2 regions of the Pseudoalteromonas sp. SR41-8 genome follow, and region 2 is predicted to be linked to the other one. Evidence: predicted binding sites of a transcription regulator. Region 2 holds the regulator's gene; the other holds the start of a gene.

Evidence for each region. The regulator MetJ, encoded in region 2, represses methionine synthesis genes. The targets are predictions, from matches to a motif close to TAGACGTCTAGACGTCTA.
Region 1: a site for MetJ is predicted at 3,741-3,758, ahead of metE (5-methyltetrahydropteroyltriglutamate--homocysteine S-methyltransferase). Genes of this name have one in related genera too.

The regions. Positions count from the first base shown of each region.
Region 1 is NZ_JACJEE010000018.1:49,403-57,542, forward strand. It holds gene H5162_RS13230 (TetR/AcrR family transcriptional regulator) at 1-48, opposite strand, end outside; gene H5162_RS13235 (HPP family protein) at 148-621, shown strand; gene H5162_RS13240 (hypothetical protein) at 655-1,026, opposite strand; gene H5162_RS13245 (Nif3-like dinuclear metal center hexameric protein) at 1,177-1,929, shown strand; gene H5162_RS13250 (ElyC/SanA/YdcF family protein) at 1,964-2,728, opposite strand; gene H5162_RS13255 (LysR family transcriptional regulator) at 2,781-3,668, opposite strand; gene metE (5-methyltetrahydropteroyltriglutamate--homocysteine S-methyltransferase) at 3,958-6,231, shown strand; gene H5162_RS13265 (DUF2897 family protein) at 6,270-6,416, opposite strand; gene H5162_RS13270 (acyloxyacyl hydrolase) at 6,471-7,013, opposite strand; gene H5162_RS13275 (phospholipid-binding protein MlaC) at 7,252-7,848, shown strand; gene H5162_RS13280 (ankyrin repeat domain-containing protein) at 8,109-8,140, shown strand, end outside.
Region 2 is NZ_JACJEE010000032.1:38,445-46,584, forward strand. It holds gene H5162_RS17470 (penicillin-binding protein 1A) at 1-1,184, shown strand, start outside; gene metL (bifunctional aspartate kinase/homoserine dehydrogenase II) at 1,266-3,611, opposite strand; gene metB (cystathionine gamma-synthase) at 3,618-4,880, opposite strand; gene metJ (met regulon transcriptional regulator MetJ) at 5,116-5,436, shown strand; gene H5162_RS17490 (malic enzyme-like NAD(P)-binding protein) at 5,546-6,787, opposite strand; gene rpmE (50S ribosomal protein L31) at 7,352-7,564, opposite strand; gene priA (primosomal protein N') at 7,798-8,140, shown strand, end outside.

The sequences.
Region 1 (8,140 bases), on a different contig from region 2:
ATAGAACGCACTGAGTGCGGTATTAATTATCTGGGTACGTTTATCCATGGTTGCTCCTAGTCAAAAAGTAAGCTTGACATAAGTAGACCGACTTGTCTACCATCTAAATGTAGACAAGTCGGTCTACCTCTGAAGGAAGTAATATTAATGAATGATGTATTTTACAAAGCCGTTATCGCGGGTATCTTTTCAGCACTGACACTTTCGGTATTAGCATATTTAGAAAGTTTAGGGAATTATGGTGTATGGCTTATGGCACCATTTGGCGCAACTGCGGTACTGGTGTTTGGTGTACCAAACAGCCCTTTAGCAAAAGCAAAAAATGTTATTGTAGGGCATTTCATCACTGCCGTGATAGGTTTGGCTTTTATTAGTTTTATAGGCGTGGATCCGATCAGTATTGCTATTGCGACTGGATTAGCTGTGACCGTAATGATGTTGACTAACACCATACATCCTGCAGCTGGGGCCAACCCTATTTTGATTATGGTCAGTGGTCAAAGTTGGGACTTTTTGATTATGCCAGTTCTTGTTGGTACCGTGTTTATTGTTATCTGTGGGTATATATCAGGGTGGTTGAATACAAAACTCAACGTTGTTGGCCATAAAAAAACCGCTTAAAAGCGGTTTTTTTATGCTATGAGTCTAAAGTTATTACACAACACCGCGAGGTAAGCGGCAATCGTGATCTTTTTTAGCTAGGTACACAATCCAAAACTCTTCGGCAGTGTAACCTTCTTCATTAGCTGTTGTTATAGTAAATGGTGGTTTTTTAACAGCTGCTTTAGCTGGCACTGCTGATTTAGTTTTAGTTTTCTTAGCAGGTGCTGTTGCTGCAGGTTGTGCAGACGTATCGCCTGAAGTTAGCTGCTCTGTTAATTCAGCAACTTCTGCAAGGCGCAAGTTTTTGCCGCCGTCGATGCTGTACCAACCAGGTTTGCTGGTGATTTCAGGTTTCTTACCATTGGCTGCTTGGTATGCTGCTTCAAAGGCATTTAATACTTCTGTTTTGTCTAGTTTGCTCATCAGAGGCCCTATACGTTGTAAACACAGATTGAGAATATTTATTTATACCTATTTTTGACTTACTTTTCAATTTTTTGCGATTTTCCTTCCATTTTAGCCCTATAAACGCCAAAATTTGCACAAAATTTAACGCTAATCTGGAATAAAAAAATGCAGCGCAGAGAATTTAACCAATTACTAAATACCATTTTAAGACCTGATTCTATTCAAGACTTTTGCCCAAATGGGCTACAAGTCGAAGGACGTGAACAGATTAAAAAAATTGTTACAGGTGTCACTGCTAGTCAAGCATTAATCGATGCTGCAATTGCACATGGCGCAGATACAATATTGGTTCATCATGGTTACTTCTGGAAAGGTGAAGCGCAACCTATTACCGGTATGAAAAAGCGTCGCATAGCTGCGTTACTTAATCATGATATCAATTTATTTGCCTATCATTTACCTCTTGATGTGCATCCAGCAATCGGTAATAACGCGCAATTAGCACAGCTACTTGATTTAGAAATACTCGATGGTTTGGAGCCTGTAGCAAATAGTGTCGCAGTCAAAGGGCGTTTAAAAATCCCAATGAGTGGTGAGCAATTTGCACAAAAAATATCAACAGTGCTCGCTCGTGAACCTTTGGTTAGCCTAGTACGTGATGAGCTAATTGAGACCATCGCTTGGTGTACTGGAGGTGGTCAAGGTTATATTGATTTGGCTGCTAGCCAGGGGATTGATGCCTATTTAACAGGCGAGGCTTCAGAGCAGACCATTCACAGTTCGCGTGAGCAAAAGATCGATTTTTTTGCCGCAGGCCATCACGCCACCGAACGCTATGGCATAAAAGCGCTCGGTGAGTTATTGGCTGAGCAACATGGCTTTGATGTAACCTTTATTGATATAGACAACCCAGTTTGAGTTGCCAGCTACTTCACTTTAAGTGAGTGAGATGTTAAAGCGCTTCTGGATCAATCCAGCGGCGCACACTTATCCACGTACTACCGATTACTTCATGCCAATAACTTGTGACTGCCTTTAATACTTCAACACTCGGAATATATTGTTTGTGATGAGGCCACGCTGAGAAATCGTAAAAATCAGTGGCGGCGGGAATAACATCAACGCCTTGGCTATTAAATAGATCTTTTGCTCGTGCCATGTGACTTGCCGAAGTTACCAGTGCAACTTTAAAATCAACTAGAGCAGGTGCTAAAAGCCGTGCTTCATCGGCGGTATCCATAGCCGTAGGATTTTGTTTAATACGCTGCGCATCAATACCTAAACTTATCGCGGTTTGTTGCATCAAACTACTGTTGGTCACTTTATTGTAACCGCCACCTGAAACAATAAGTTGAGCTTGTGGGTACACATATGCTAAGCGCATACCTTCGATTAAGCGGCTTTTAGCACAATTACCAAGTTGGCTATTGGCGTTAAGTTTTGGGTTAGGATTTATATCACAACCAAGTACCACTATTTTATCGAGTATCGGCTGTTTACTTGTATCAAAAATATACTTTAACTGTGAATTTGGAGCAATTATTTTTTGACCAATAAAAGGGGTACTGATCAGCAATAAACTGGTGATTGCGATTAAACCAATAAATACGCTTACTTTCTTGGTACGCAGTGCGATTAATAAGCAAACAAAGCACAGTAGAGCAAACAGAGGCAATGGCATCAGCATTGCACCGAGGATTTTTTTCAGTTCAAACATCACAGTAGCACACATAAAGGGGTTTTCTGTATGCTACTGGGTTAAACCTATTTTATCGACCGTTATTTAACTTACAGGTATTTAAAAAGTGGCGATACACTGGGTTATCTTTCATATTCTTTTTCATGGCTAAATACATTGGACGGGTTAATCCCAGCGCGCCTAATGGAATCGACTTAATGAGTCCTTGGCTTTCATATGGTGTTACTAACCAATCCGGTAATGCTGCAACCCCCATTCCGGCACTGACAAGCTGAAAAATGAGCAAGCCCTGATCTACGGTTTTCAAGGTGCCATCAAAACGTGCATTTTGAATAAAATGTTTGAAGATATCCTGACGCTCTCGTGGAATAGGGTACGAAATAATCGTCTCGTTTTTCAAATCAAGTGCCGTTACATAGGCTTTTTTCGCTAGTTCATGATCTGGAGCAACAATTAATTTAAGTTTAAAATCAAATAAATGTGCGTATTCAAGTTTATCTGGTTCACGAATGTCTGAAGTGAGTACTAAATCTAATTCATCACTGAGCAGATCAGGAATAGCGTCATAACTAAAGCCGCGCTCATAATCAACTTTGATATCAGGCCAAAAGTTATTGAATTCTTTAATTGTTGGTAATAACCAATGAAAACAAGCATGGCATTCAACACTAAGTCGTAATTGTGAAATTGGTTGATTAAGACTTTCTTTTAAACGGCATTTGGTTGCTTCAACACGCGGGAGTACTTCGCTGGCAAGTTCAAGTAATAGCATACCTTGTGGGGTAAAGCGCACCGGTTGAGTTTTACGTTCAAATAGTTGGCAATCAAGTTTGTTTTCTAAATCTTTGATTTGATGAGACAAAGCGGATTGAGTCAAAAATAATTCGCGCGCAGTATTTACCAATGAACCGGTTTCTTTCAAGGTTGCGATGGTCTTTAAGTGTTTTACATCAATCATCTTTAATAATTCTCATGGTAAAGGTGAGTTTAACTCAGATTACAGCCATAATACGCCTTAAATTAAGATGCATCAACGTCTAGATGGCTATAAACCCCATTTTTTTACGTGAAATTTACAAATATACTATAGCATCATATTTGACAGCGTTGTCATTATATTTTTTGAGTTTGCAAAAAAATATTTCCATGAATTTACCTCAAGTTGAAACTGAGGAAGCATCAATTGTTTGATGTCAGGTATAGGTTTATGGTTTTAGCTATCTAAACAGCTGGAAGGGAATTTCAACATGGCACAATTACATAACTTAGGTTTTCCTCGCATAGGTAGAAAGCGTGAACTAAAATTTGCAGTAGAATCATACTGGGCTGGTAAAATCAGCCAAGCGCAGTTGCTTGAACAAGGTAAGACGATCCGCGCAGAAAATTGGGCTCTTCAAGCAGATGCTGGGATTGATTTATTACCGGTAGGTGACTTTGCTTGGTATGACCATGTGTTATCTACCTCTTTATTGATTGGCGCAGTGCCCAAGCGTCATCAAAAAGCGGATGGTAGCATTGATCTTGATACATTATTTCGTATTGGGCGTGGTCGCGCACCAAGCGGTTGTTCATGTGCAGCAAGCGAAATGACAAAGTGGTTTAATACTAATTATCATTACATAGTTCCAGAGCTAACTCATGATCAGCAGTTTCAACTAACCTGGACTGAGTTATTCGAGCAAGTTACTCAAGCACAAGCATTGGGGCACAATGCAAAAGTAGTATTGGTCGGTCCAGTCACTTATCTTTACTTAGCAAAATGTGCAGGTGAGGAGTTTGATAAACTTAGCTTACTTGAAAAACTATTAGCTGTTTATCAACACGTGTTCGCTAAATTAGCGCAGCAAGGGATTGAATGGGTACAGGTTGATGAGCCTATATTAGGTTTAGAGCTGACAGAAGATTATCAAGAGGCATTAAAAACAAGCTTTCGTGCACTTGCAGGTCAAGGCGTGAAGTTGTTACTTGCTAGTTATTTTGACTCAGTCACTGCCTACTTTGATGATATTGCAGGTTACCCTGTTGATGGCGTACATTTTGATTGTGTTGCAACAAATGTTGATGTTGCAAAACTAGATATATTATTAAGTACAGATCAAGTTTTATCATTAGGCGTAGTAAATGGCCGTAATATTTGGCGTACTGATTTAGAGGTTGTATTTAATAGCATAAAAGACATTGCGCTAAAGCGCGGTGATAATCTATGGCTTGCTCCATCTTGTTCTTTACTGCATACACCGGTTGATTTAGAGCAAGAAGAAAAGCTCGATGATGAGCTTTGTTCATGGCTTGCATTTGCAAAACAAAAAGGCCAAGAGTTGTCATTATTAAAAGCCGCGCTTGAAAGCAATGATAGCAGTGAGCTCGTTGCTTATTCAGCACCTATTAAAGCACGCTTAACCTCTACTCGTGTAAATAATACAGCTGTACAAAAGCGTGTAACTGCACTCACCGCAAAAGACGGTAAGCGTAATCATGCATTTTCTCAACGTATTGAAAAACAACATGCAGCACTTAATTTACCGCTACTGCCGACCACCACGATAGGATCATTTCCACAAACTCAAGTAATTCGTCAAGCACGCCGTGATTATAAAGCCGGTGAATTATCTGCGGATGATTATCAAAGGCAAATGAAAGCAGAAATTCGTTACGCTGTTGAAGAGCAAGAGGCGCTTGATTTAGATGTGTTAGTGCACGGCGAATCGGAGCGTAATGACATGGTTGAATACTTTGCTGAACTATTAGAAGGCTTTGCTTTTACCCAGTTTGGTTGGGTGCAAAGCTACGGCTCGCGATGTGTGAAACCACCTGTAATTTGGGGGGATGTATCACGTGAACAAGCGATGACGGTTCAGTGGACAAAATACGCACAGTCGCTGACGAGTAAGAAAATGAAAGGCATGCTAACAGGTCCTGTAACTATTCTGTTTTGGTCATTCATTCGTGATGATTTAGACAAACCCACCATCGCTAATCAAATTGCACTTGCGCTACGTGATGAAGTGGTCGATTTACAAAATGCCGGTATTGATATCATTCAAATTGATGAACCTGCATTTCGTGAAGGTATGCCGCTTAAATGTAGCCAATGGCAAGCATATTTAGAATGGGCAGCGTATGCATTTAGGGTCTCAGCAAGCGGTGTGAAAGATGAAACACAAATTCATACTCACATGTGTTACGCCGAATTTAACGGTATTATTGCCGCGATTGCAGATATGGATGCCGATGTGATCACCATTGAAACCTCACGTTCTAACATGGAACTACTTGAAGCATTTGAGAATTTTGATTATCCAAATGATATTGGTCCAGGTGTATATGATATTCACACTCCGAATGTACCGGATATTGCATGGATGAAAACGTTGATCCATAAAGCCGCACGAAAAATACCGGTTGCGCGTTTATGGGTAAACCCGGACTGTGGTTTGAAAACCCGTGGTTGGCAAGAAACGCGACAAGCTCTTGATAATATGGTTAAAGCAACCAAAGAGCTGCGTGAGGAGCTGCAGTAAGAACATCCCCTAAGATGTAAAGCCCTAACAAAACTTAGTTAGGGCTTTTTTTGTTGCTCTGATTTGAGTTCATCTTCATCGGTTGGTTTTTTAAAATCCATTTTTGCTGAGTGTTTGATCAGCAAAATATTACCGATAATGATTGCCAACACTAAGATGATGATGAGTATATGCCAAATTTGCATGGTGATCTCTAATGAGTCATTTATAAGTACTTAGTGTAGCAAAGATTTCTAGGGTTAAAAACGTCTAGAAAACGACAGCGAAATAAAATCAAGACCTGGGTTTGGTCTTTTAAACCCTGCATTTGAATAGTGTAAATAACGCACCGCAGCTTTGGTTTTTCCAAAATCAGCAACAAAGCCTAGTCGGTCTTCAAACTGGTAGTGGGTACTCACATTTTTGCCGGCGAAGTGAGTGTCATTGACTAATGAAATCCCTATGCCGGCTTCGAAATACAGAGGAATACCGCGCACTGAGCTGATCAGATGTTGAAATACCGGGGACATTGCAAGGACAACATTTGTCTGATGGCTATTATCTGCGCCGTATTCCCAAATATTAATACTTGATTCTAAGTAAATATGGGTATTTTCAATTAATGATTGTAGTGCTGGAGCATGGTATTGGTATGCCAGTTTTAAACCTTTAACATCACCTTCCCCCTGAATATAATCAATGGCATAGCCATGAGGGGAAAGTGTATAGGGCGCGCCATAAGATAGTCTGCTGAACATGGAAATAGATAATAAAATCAATACAGTTAATGTTTTAAATAACATGGTAAAGCTCTTTAGATGAAAACGTTATTTACAAAATAAGGGCGTGGGGGAGGCTAATTCAAGTGGCATAAATTCACAGACTCTGTGTGTTATTACATGAGCTTAGCTAACAATATGAAATAAAAAGATTAAATCAATTGATGCCGTGTTGGCACTAATAAGGTGCTATTTTGAGGCTTTTTAATCTCTTATGAACAGCGTAAATTACGCTACAAGATTTACTTAGGACTTATCAACAATGATTTCACTTGGTCGTTATTTATTATTAATCGCGCTAGTTTTTAGTGCTTCCTTGTTTGCGCAAACACAACAGTCACCTAATCAGTTATTAACTCAGGTAGGCGATCAGCTGTTTAGTGAAATTGGCAAAATAAACAGCCAAGGCACAGCGAGCAAAAGTGACATGGCACACATTGTTGATCAGTATTTAATGCCTAATATAGATGTTAAATTTGTTTCCTATAAATTATTAGGTAAGCACATTAAAGGTATCGATCGCCAACAAGCGACTGCATTTATAAGTGCAGTGGAGCATTACTTAACCACTACCTATGCTAGTGCATTAATGAAATATACCGGGCAAGAAATAAAATTCGAAGAAAGTAACGATGCTGCAGAGAGCGAGTTTGCCACGGTTAAGACGCAAATTATTGCAGATAATGCGCCAACGATTGACTTACACTTTAAGCTTCGCCAAGGCAAAGATGGTAGCTGGAAAGTATATGATATTGTCGCTGAAGGTATTTCGTTACTCAGTGCAAAGCAAAAAGAAGTTATTCAACGAATTTCAGAAGTTGGCCTTGACCAAGTGACAGCTGAGCTTAACAGTAAGTAATCATTTCCAAGTAAGTCTCCAACCTAAAGCACCGTGCAGTGTTAACTGCATGGTGCTTTGTTATTTTCTTTTAAAATCACACGGTTTGGCTATAGCGTGTGGTTTTGGGTATGCTAGAATAAGCGCTTACATACCCACTGGTATCACTAATTTACTGGGGTACTTAAAATTATATTAAGCGCAGTGTCAGTTTGTAGTTGTTAAACTCTTTTACTGACCTTTGTACCGAGCAAGATAGACACTGGAGTTGTGTTTTTTTAATGGAAAATGTACTTATTTGGCCTAAAGAATA
Region 2 (8,140 bases):
ATGATGGTCGCATTAAAGCAATTGTTGGCGGTTATAGCTTTGAACAAAGCCAATATAACCGAGCCGTGCAAGCAAAACGTCAGGTCGGCTCTAACATTAAGCCGTTTATTTATTCTGCGGCGCTGAATAATGGTTATACCTTAGCGTCTATTTTAAATGATGCGCCAATCAATCAATGGGACAAGAGCCTAGGGGTTGCATGGCGACCAAAAAACAGCCCTGCGGTATATAACGGCCCAATCCGTATTCGTCGTGCTTTAGCACAATCGAAAAACGTTATTTCGGTGCGCTTACTGCGCGGTGTAGGCTTGCAGCGCACAGCTGATCACCTATTAAAATTTGGCTTTCAAAATAATGATATCAATCGCAGTGAATCGCTAGCTTTAGGTAGTGCGTCAATCACTCCTTTAGAGCTTGCCCGTGGCATGAGCACATTTGCCAATGGCGGTCATTTGATCACCCCTTATTTCATTAATGAGATTCAAGACTCAGCAGGTAATGTGTTATTTAAAACAAAACCATTATTAGCGTGTGATCCTGTTACGCCTCAGCTAACAATGACTCAATTTGAGTCCACTACAGGGTTAAATACCAGCCAAACAGCAAATCATTGTGCGCCGCGCATCATATCTAAACAAAACGCGTTTTTGATAGCTGATGCGATGAATAGCGCAATTTGGGGAGGCGGTAGTTGGGCCCATAAAACGGGTTGGAGTGGAACCGGTTGGCGTGCTCAGGTATTAGATCGTCGCGATCTTTCCGGTAAAACGGGTACTACTAATGACTCTGTCGATACTTGGTTTAGCGGCTTTAACCGTAATGTTATGACCTCGGTCTGGGTTGGATTTGATAATCCAGGTAACCCGCTTGGTCGCTCGACGTATAACAACAACATGGATAATACCCAGATCTCTGGTGCAGAATCTGGTGCTAAAACAGCTCAACCGGCATGGATTGACTTTATGCGAGTAGCACTCAAAGATAAGCCAGAAGCACCAATCGAGCCACCTGAAGGATTAGTGTCGGTACGAATCGATTTAGCAACGGGACTCTTGAGTCAAAAGAACGATTACACTAGTCGCTTTGAATACTTTGAAAAAGGCACCTCGCCCACTAAGTATGTGATGCAGCATGTAGAAAACGTTTTTGAAGAAGAAACTAAAACAGAAGATGAGCTGTTTTAATATTAATATGTCGCGATATAAAATCGCTGCTACATAAAAAAAGCGCCAATCGGCGCTTTTTTTATTTTACAAACTCAGAGCTCATTTTAAGTTTTGTATTAACCAATATAAATCAGAATGCACGCCTGCTGCGGTAACTTCTTTGCCTGCACCAGGACCTTGGATCACCAACGCATTATCGTTATACCACTGACTGTTGATAACAAAAATATTATCACCTGGAGTTAAGTTAGCTAAGGCATCACCCTGTGTTGCATAAGCTAAACCGACTTTAGCGGTTACTTTGCCATCAGCAATTGTTAACGCACCGGTATAACGCAGTACTTTGTTTTCTTTGGCGGCTAACTGCGCTTTTTCAGCAATAAAGTCATCAAGCAACTGCTTATTAGCTAAAAAAGACTGCCAATCACCTTGCGCTAGTTGCTCTGGCATCAACGGTGTTAAGCCAATCTCATCAAGCTCTAAGGTGAGCCCTAATTCACGAGCTAAAATTAATAGCTTACGCTGCATATCACGCCCTGATAAATCTTCCCGTGGATCAGGCTCGGTGTAACCCATTTGCTGCGCTTGCAACACTAAATCGGAAAACGCTACACTGCCATCATAACTGCTACACAACCACGATAAAGTGCCTGAGAACACGCCTTCAATATGGGTAATACTGTCGCCACTGTTTTGTAAATCAGCTAACGCAAAATTAATTGGTAAACCCGCACCAACACTGGTGTTATAACGCCATAATAAGTTACGTTCAGCTAAATTACGGCGTAAATTTTGATACCAGTCATTATTTGCAGTGCCCGCATATTTATTAGCACTGATCAGGTGACAATCTAAATTTACAAACGCCGGGTAAAGCTTACTAAACGCTTCACTAGCAGTAATATCAATCAGCACTTTATGTTCGTAATCGAGTTCGCTGATACGTGTCAGTAAATCAGCTTCTTGGTAATCTATTGCTTCGTTTTGCCACTGCGACTGCCATTGCTCAAGCACGATACCACTTGGGCTGAACAACATAGAGCGCGAGCGTAATAAACCAACCAGCTTAACGCTGAAGTGTTGCTGCAAACGATTAAGCTGCTGACTTAGTTGCTCAATAAATACTTCACCAACATTACCAAGGCCAGCAACAATAATGGCAAGCTCTTGGCCTTTGTTAATCAACTTATCATGCAATAAGGTCAATACATCACTATCAATAGATTGATCCGTTAGTAGTAATATGTAGTCTGCGTCTTGATGGCTAAAGCGCGGCACTAAACTTTGCTCACTAAGCACTTGCGTTGCTTGTTCAAATAATTGCGCTACATCATTTCGTGGCGCCACAACAGCGCAACCATGTAAGTTCGACTCAATAATATTAGCGCGCCCTTGCAAATGACTCACCACCTGATGAGTCGCTGCTGCCGGCACTAGTAAGTAGGTATCGCCGTTTTTAATAAAATGATGCAAGCTGTGTTGAATAAGCTGACTTAATTCGCCAATTTCACCGCCACGCAGCTGATCAATACGCAGTAAATCAATATTTTCTAAGGTAGTGATAAAACGCTTAGCTTTGCTGTAACCTTCTTTGACAATTTCTGTCGCGCTAGCTTCGCTGTCGTAACTACTGCGAACGACTAATTTGATATCAGTATTTTTTAATGGCGAGAGAGTTTTAGCATGTAACACTGGGTTGCCCAAACGCGCCAGTAAGTTTGCTTGGCCACGACATACTTTAGAATACTTAATCGCTTTTTTTACTTTACGAGGGTCGGTACTAAACACCCCTTGGGTATCAGTCCAAATTGATACCTGACTAGCATGACAATAACTGCTTAACAAAGTCGCGCTGTAATCACTGCCATTGCGCCCCAAAGTAACTGTATTTGCTTGGCAATCAGCGGCTATAAAACCAGTAACAATATTAATGCAATTGGCTGAAATTAACTCGGCACAGGCTTGTTGATTTTTTTGATGTAATAATTGCCCATCATTAAGGGTAAACAATTGACGAGCATCAACATCTTGAGCTGCAACATTTAACTGTTTTAAATAGCTAGCCAATAATCGTGCCGACCAAACTTCACCGTGAGCAAGCAATGCGGCTTCCTGTAAGCTTTGCTGTTGAGTTTGCTGTGCAATTAAGGCTAGCTCTTGTTCTAATACGTTTAATGCCGTATGTCGCGCTGCTGGACTCAATAACTGCTCGATCAAAGTACGTTGATGATTATCAAGCTGCAATAAAATATCACTCACTGCCTGTTGATCACCTTGCTGGTAACTCTGCCATAGCGTAACTAACGTATTAGTAGTTTTACCGGCTGCGGATACCACCACACAATCACCGGCTTCCGTATGGGCTAGAATAATATTTGCTACGGCCTGATAACGCTCTGCAGAACTAAGGCTAGAACCACCAAATTTATGAACTATATTTACCATTTTTTATTACCACAAAGCCGTATGTGCAGGAGTCAGTTTAAATGAGCTTGATTGCTCATCATCTTGTTGTTGAACAGAGGAAGCGATTACTTTTGCGCCGTGCTGAGCTTGACCTGGTTTCACTTTATTGAATACACGATCTAAGTCAGCGATTAAATCTTTTACATCTTCAATGCCCACCGAAATACGGATCAGGGTATCACCTACTCCCGCAGCAAGACGAGCAGTTGCCTCCATACCTGCGTGGGTCATTGTTGCAGGGTGACAAATCAAACTCTCAACCCCACCTAATGACTCAGCTAAGCTAAATTCTTCTAAGCTGGTCAAAAATTCTGCAGCATCATTAATATCACCTTTGATATCAAAGCTTACCATGCCACCAAAACCACGTTGCTGCTGTTTAGCGAGTTCATGCTGTGGATGAGATACTAATCCAGGGTAATATACTTGGCTTACATAAGGGGAGTTTTCTAGATATTGGGCAATAATAAAGGCATTTTCTTGATGCTGACGTAAACGAACATTCAAAGTACGTAAACCACGTAACGTTAAGTAGCTATCAAACGGAGCACCGGTAATGCCAATGTTATTAGCCCACCAAGCAAGCTCATCACCCAACTCTTGGGTAGCGGCGATCACCGCACCACCAACAACATCTGAGTGACCGTTAATATATTTAGTGGTCGAATGCACCACAATATCAACACCAAACTCAATTGGGTTTTGCAAAGCAGGTGATAAAAATGTGTTATCGGCACCAACCAACGCACCGCACTGCTTAGCAATCGTGGTGATCGCTTTAATATCGGTTAACCGTAAGATAGGATTACTCGGTGTTTCAATCCAAATTAGCTTTGGTTTTATCTCAAGAATTTTTTGATGATTTTCAGATTTAGTTAAATCTAAAACCACTAACTTTAATAAGCCACGCTTTTCAAGTGAGGTGAATAAGCGGTAACTACCGCCATAGCAATCATGTGGGATCACTAAAGTATCGTCACTGTTTAGCAGCTGAGTAGCTAAATGCACCGCAGCCATGCCCGTTGCAGTGATAATCCCCTTAGCGCCACCTTCAAGCTTAGCGAGCGTTTCAGCGAGTAAATCACGGTTTGGGTTGCCGCTACGGCCATAATCATATTGGCGCTTTTTATCAAAATCAGCAAATGAGTAGGTGGTCGATAAATGAATGGGAGGCACAACCGCGCCGTGATGTTTATCTGCATCAATACCATTGCGTACTGCAATGGTTGCTTTATTCTTTTGACTCATACCGTCACCTACAATTAAATGGATGTTTAGACGTCTAAAAGGTTAGAGGATCAAATTTAATAAGTCAAAGCATTTATGCGGTTTTAGCCGCAAGATTAGAAGTAAAAACATTTAAGCCGCTAGATGGCTAAAAAACAAGTGTTTGACTATCTTTTTTAACACGATAGAATTTCGCCATCTTTGCGCTGCAAAAGGTCGCGCAAACAATTAACAACCTGAGGCAACGATACATCCTATGGCTAAATGGAATGGTGAATATATTCACCCATACGCAGAACACGGGAAAAAATCAGAACAAGTTAAAAAGATCACCGTTTCGATCCCGCTAAATGTATTAAAAGTTTTGACTGATGAGCGCACTCGTCGTCAAATTAATAATCTTCGCCATGCAACAAATAGCGAATTACTTTGTGAAGCATTTTTACACGCATTTACTGGCCAACCACTGCCAAACGATGAAGATTTACGTAAAGATAATCCAGAGAAAGTGCCTGAAGAAGTGAAAAAAATCATGCTTGAAATGGGTCTCGAAGTACCTGTACTCAACGAAGATTAAGTTATCATTTGTATATATTCCTGCTTCAGGAATTGGCTACAAAAAAACCTCAGTAACGTAAGTTACTGAGGTTTTTATTATTGTGCCATTACCAATTGCAGCTAAGCAGCTACTCCATGTAGTTTTCCGGCATATCAATTTGTGCAACACCAGAATCAATTGCCGCTTGCGCTACTGCTTTGGCAATGCGCGGTAATAAACGCGGATCCATCGGTTTTGGAATAATATACTGCGCACCAAATTCAAGTGTCTCAACACCCGCCGCTTTTAATACTTCCGCTGGTACTGGTTCTTTAGCAATGCTACGAATAGCGTCAACCGCAGCAATTTTCATTTCATCATTAATTTTGCTTGCACGCACATCTAGCGCACCACGGAAAATAAATGGGAAACACAGCACGTTGTTAACTTGGTTTGGATAATCTGAACGACCCGTTGCCATGATTAAATCATCGCGAGCACCATGAGCAAGCACTGGTGAGATTTCTGGATCTGGGTTTGAACAGGCAAACACTACAGGTCGATCAGCCATTAGCTTAAGATCGTCAGGAGAAAGTAAATTCGGGCCAGATACACCAACAAATACATCGGCATCAGCAATAACATCTTGCAGTGTGCGCTTATCTGTATTGTTAGCGAATAACTGTTTGTACTCGTTTAAATCATCACGACGAGTATGAATAACGCCTTTACGATCTAACATGTAAATATGTTCACGCAATGCGCCACACTTGATCAGTAGCTCCATACACGCAACCGCTGCGGCACCGGCTCCTAAACAAACGATAATCGCATTTTCGATTTCTTTGCCTTGTACTTCAAGTGCGTTGATCATACCAGCAGCCGTTACAATCGCGGTACCGTGTTGATCGTCGTGGAACACTGGAATGCTACAACGCTCGATCAATGCTTTTTCTATTTCAAAACACTCTGGCGCTTTAATGTCTTCTAAGTTAATACCGCCAAACGTATCAGCGATGTTAGCAACTGTATTGATGAAATCTTCGGTGGTATTGTGTTTCACCTCAATATCTATCGAATCTAGACCCGCAAAGCGTTTAAATAATAACGCTTTACCTTCCATAACCGGTTTTGAAGCCAATGGACCTAAGTTACCTAAACCTAAAATAGCGGTGCCGTTAGTAATAACCGCAACCATATTGCCTTTACCGGTGTATTTGTAGGCATTAGCGGGATCAGCAGCTATTTCACGTACCGGTTCTGCAACACCGGGGCTGTATGCGAGTGCAAGATCCTGTACGGTTTCAGCTGGCTTTGTAAGCTCAACGCTAATTTTTCCTGGAACGGGGTGCGAATGGTAATGTAAAGCTTGTTCACGAAAGTCTGACATAACGCGATTTTATCCTGCAAGTAAGTTAAGTTGAAAGTGAGAGTAAGCAGTTCTTATATCTTATAGGGAACGATACCTATATTATAATTAAATTCAAGCAATATCAGGTCTATCCTGTTATATGCTATATCCGTTAATTTTATGCGTTTTGTCAGCATTTTTTGCAAAAAAGCTTCAATTTTCGGCTATAAAAACGCCACAAAGCATCAAAAAACCCATCTTAAAATGCTCATTATGCAACGCTTTAAAGCAAAAATAATGACCTATGACTAAAAACCATCAAAGTAAGACGTTAACAACATTTAACCGCAAAAGACCTAACTTTACCGACAAAAACGTTTAATTTATCGCTTTAACGAGAATGACAATATAGTCAACAAATCACTATTTGTCTGTTATTTACTCGCTATACTGGATATAAAAGTGGGAAATAGTCACAACATAATGAATGCGTAAAGCTGGAGCACTAGAGCAAGAAATAAAGACTAAAAGGCGGTGTTTTTAATAAATAGCAGGCATAAAAAAAAGCACCCTAAGGTGCTTTTTCCGACAAAACAACAAGAATTACTTGCTGCTAAGTGAACCGAAACGCTTGTTAAAGCGATCAACACGGCCACCTGTGTCTAAAACTTTTTGCTTACCAGTGTAAAACGGGTGACACGCAGAACATACGTCTAAGTGAATGTCTTTACACAGAGTAGAACGAGTTTCGAATTTATTTCCACATGAACATGATGCTGAAATTACTTCGTACTTAGGGTGAATACCTTCTTTCATAGAAACCTCTAGTTAAGGCCGCATCGCTCTCCAAACCCGGAGTCTGGCACCATACGTCGTTAAAACAAATTATTTAGGACGCGTATTCTAAGCAACAACCCCACTTGCTACAAGCTTTAAATGTCGTTTTTGCTAATAAAATGAACAAAAGTTTTAAAGAAGATATTTGCAGGTAGGTTTTCAGCCATAATTTTAGTACATTAACTCCCTTATTCGTTCTTGTTTGGGTTGTTATGAGTTTTGTTGAAGTTGCTATAAAAGTACCGTTGCATCGCACCTTTGATTATCGCATTCCAGAGCAACTCGATGGTTTATCGGTGATGCCTAAAGTCGGTGCGCGGGTATGGGTGCCATTTGGTAATCAGCGCAAAGTTGCGGTAGTACTGGCGCTAAAAACCAACACCGATGTGCCGGTTAATAAACTTAAAGCAGTGCTTGAAGTGATTGATGATGAAGCCGTTTTATCAGAGCGACATATCGAATTATTGCGTTTTACTGCGCGCTATTATTGCTACCCACTAGGTGAAACAATTCATATCGCCCTGCCTGGCGCGCTGCGTCAAGGACTGTGCCCAG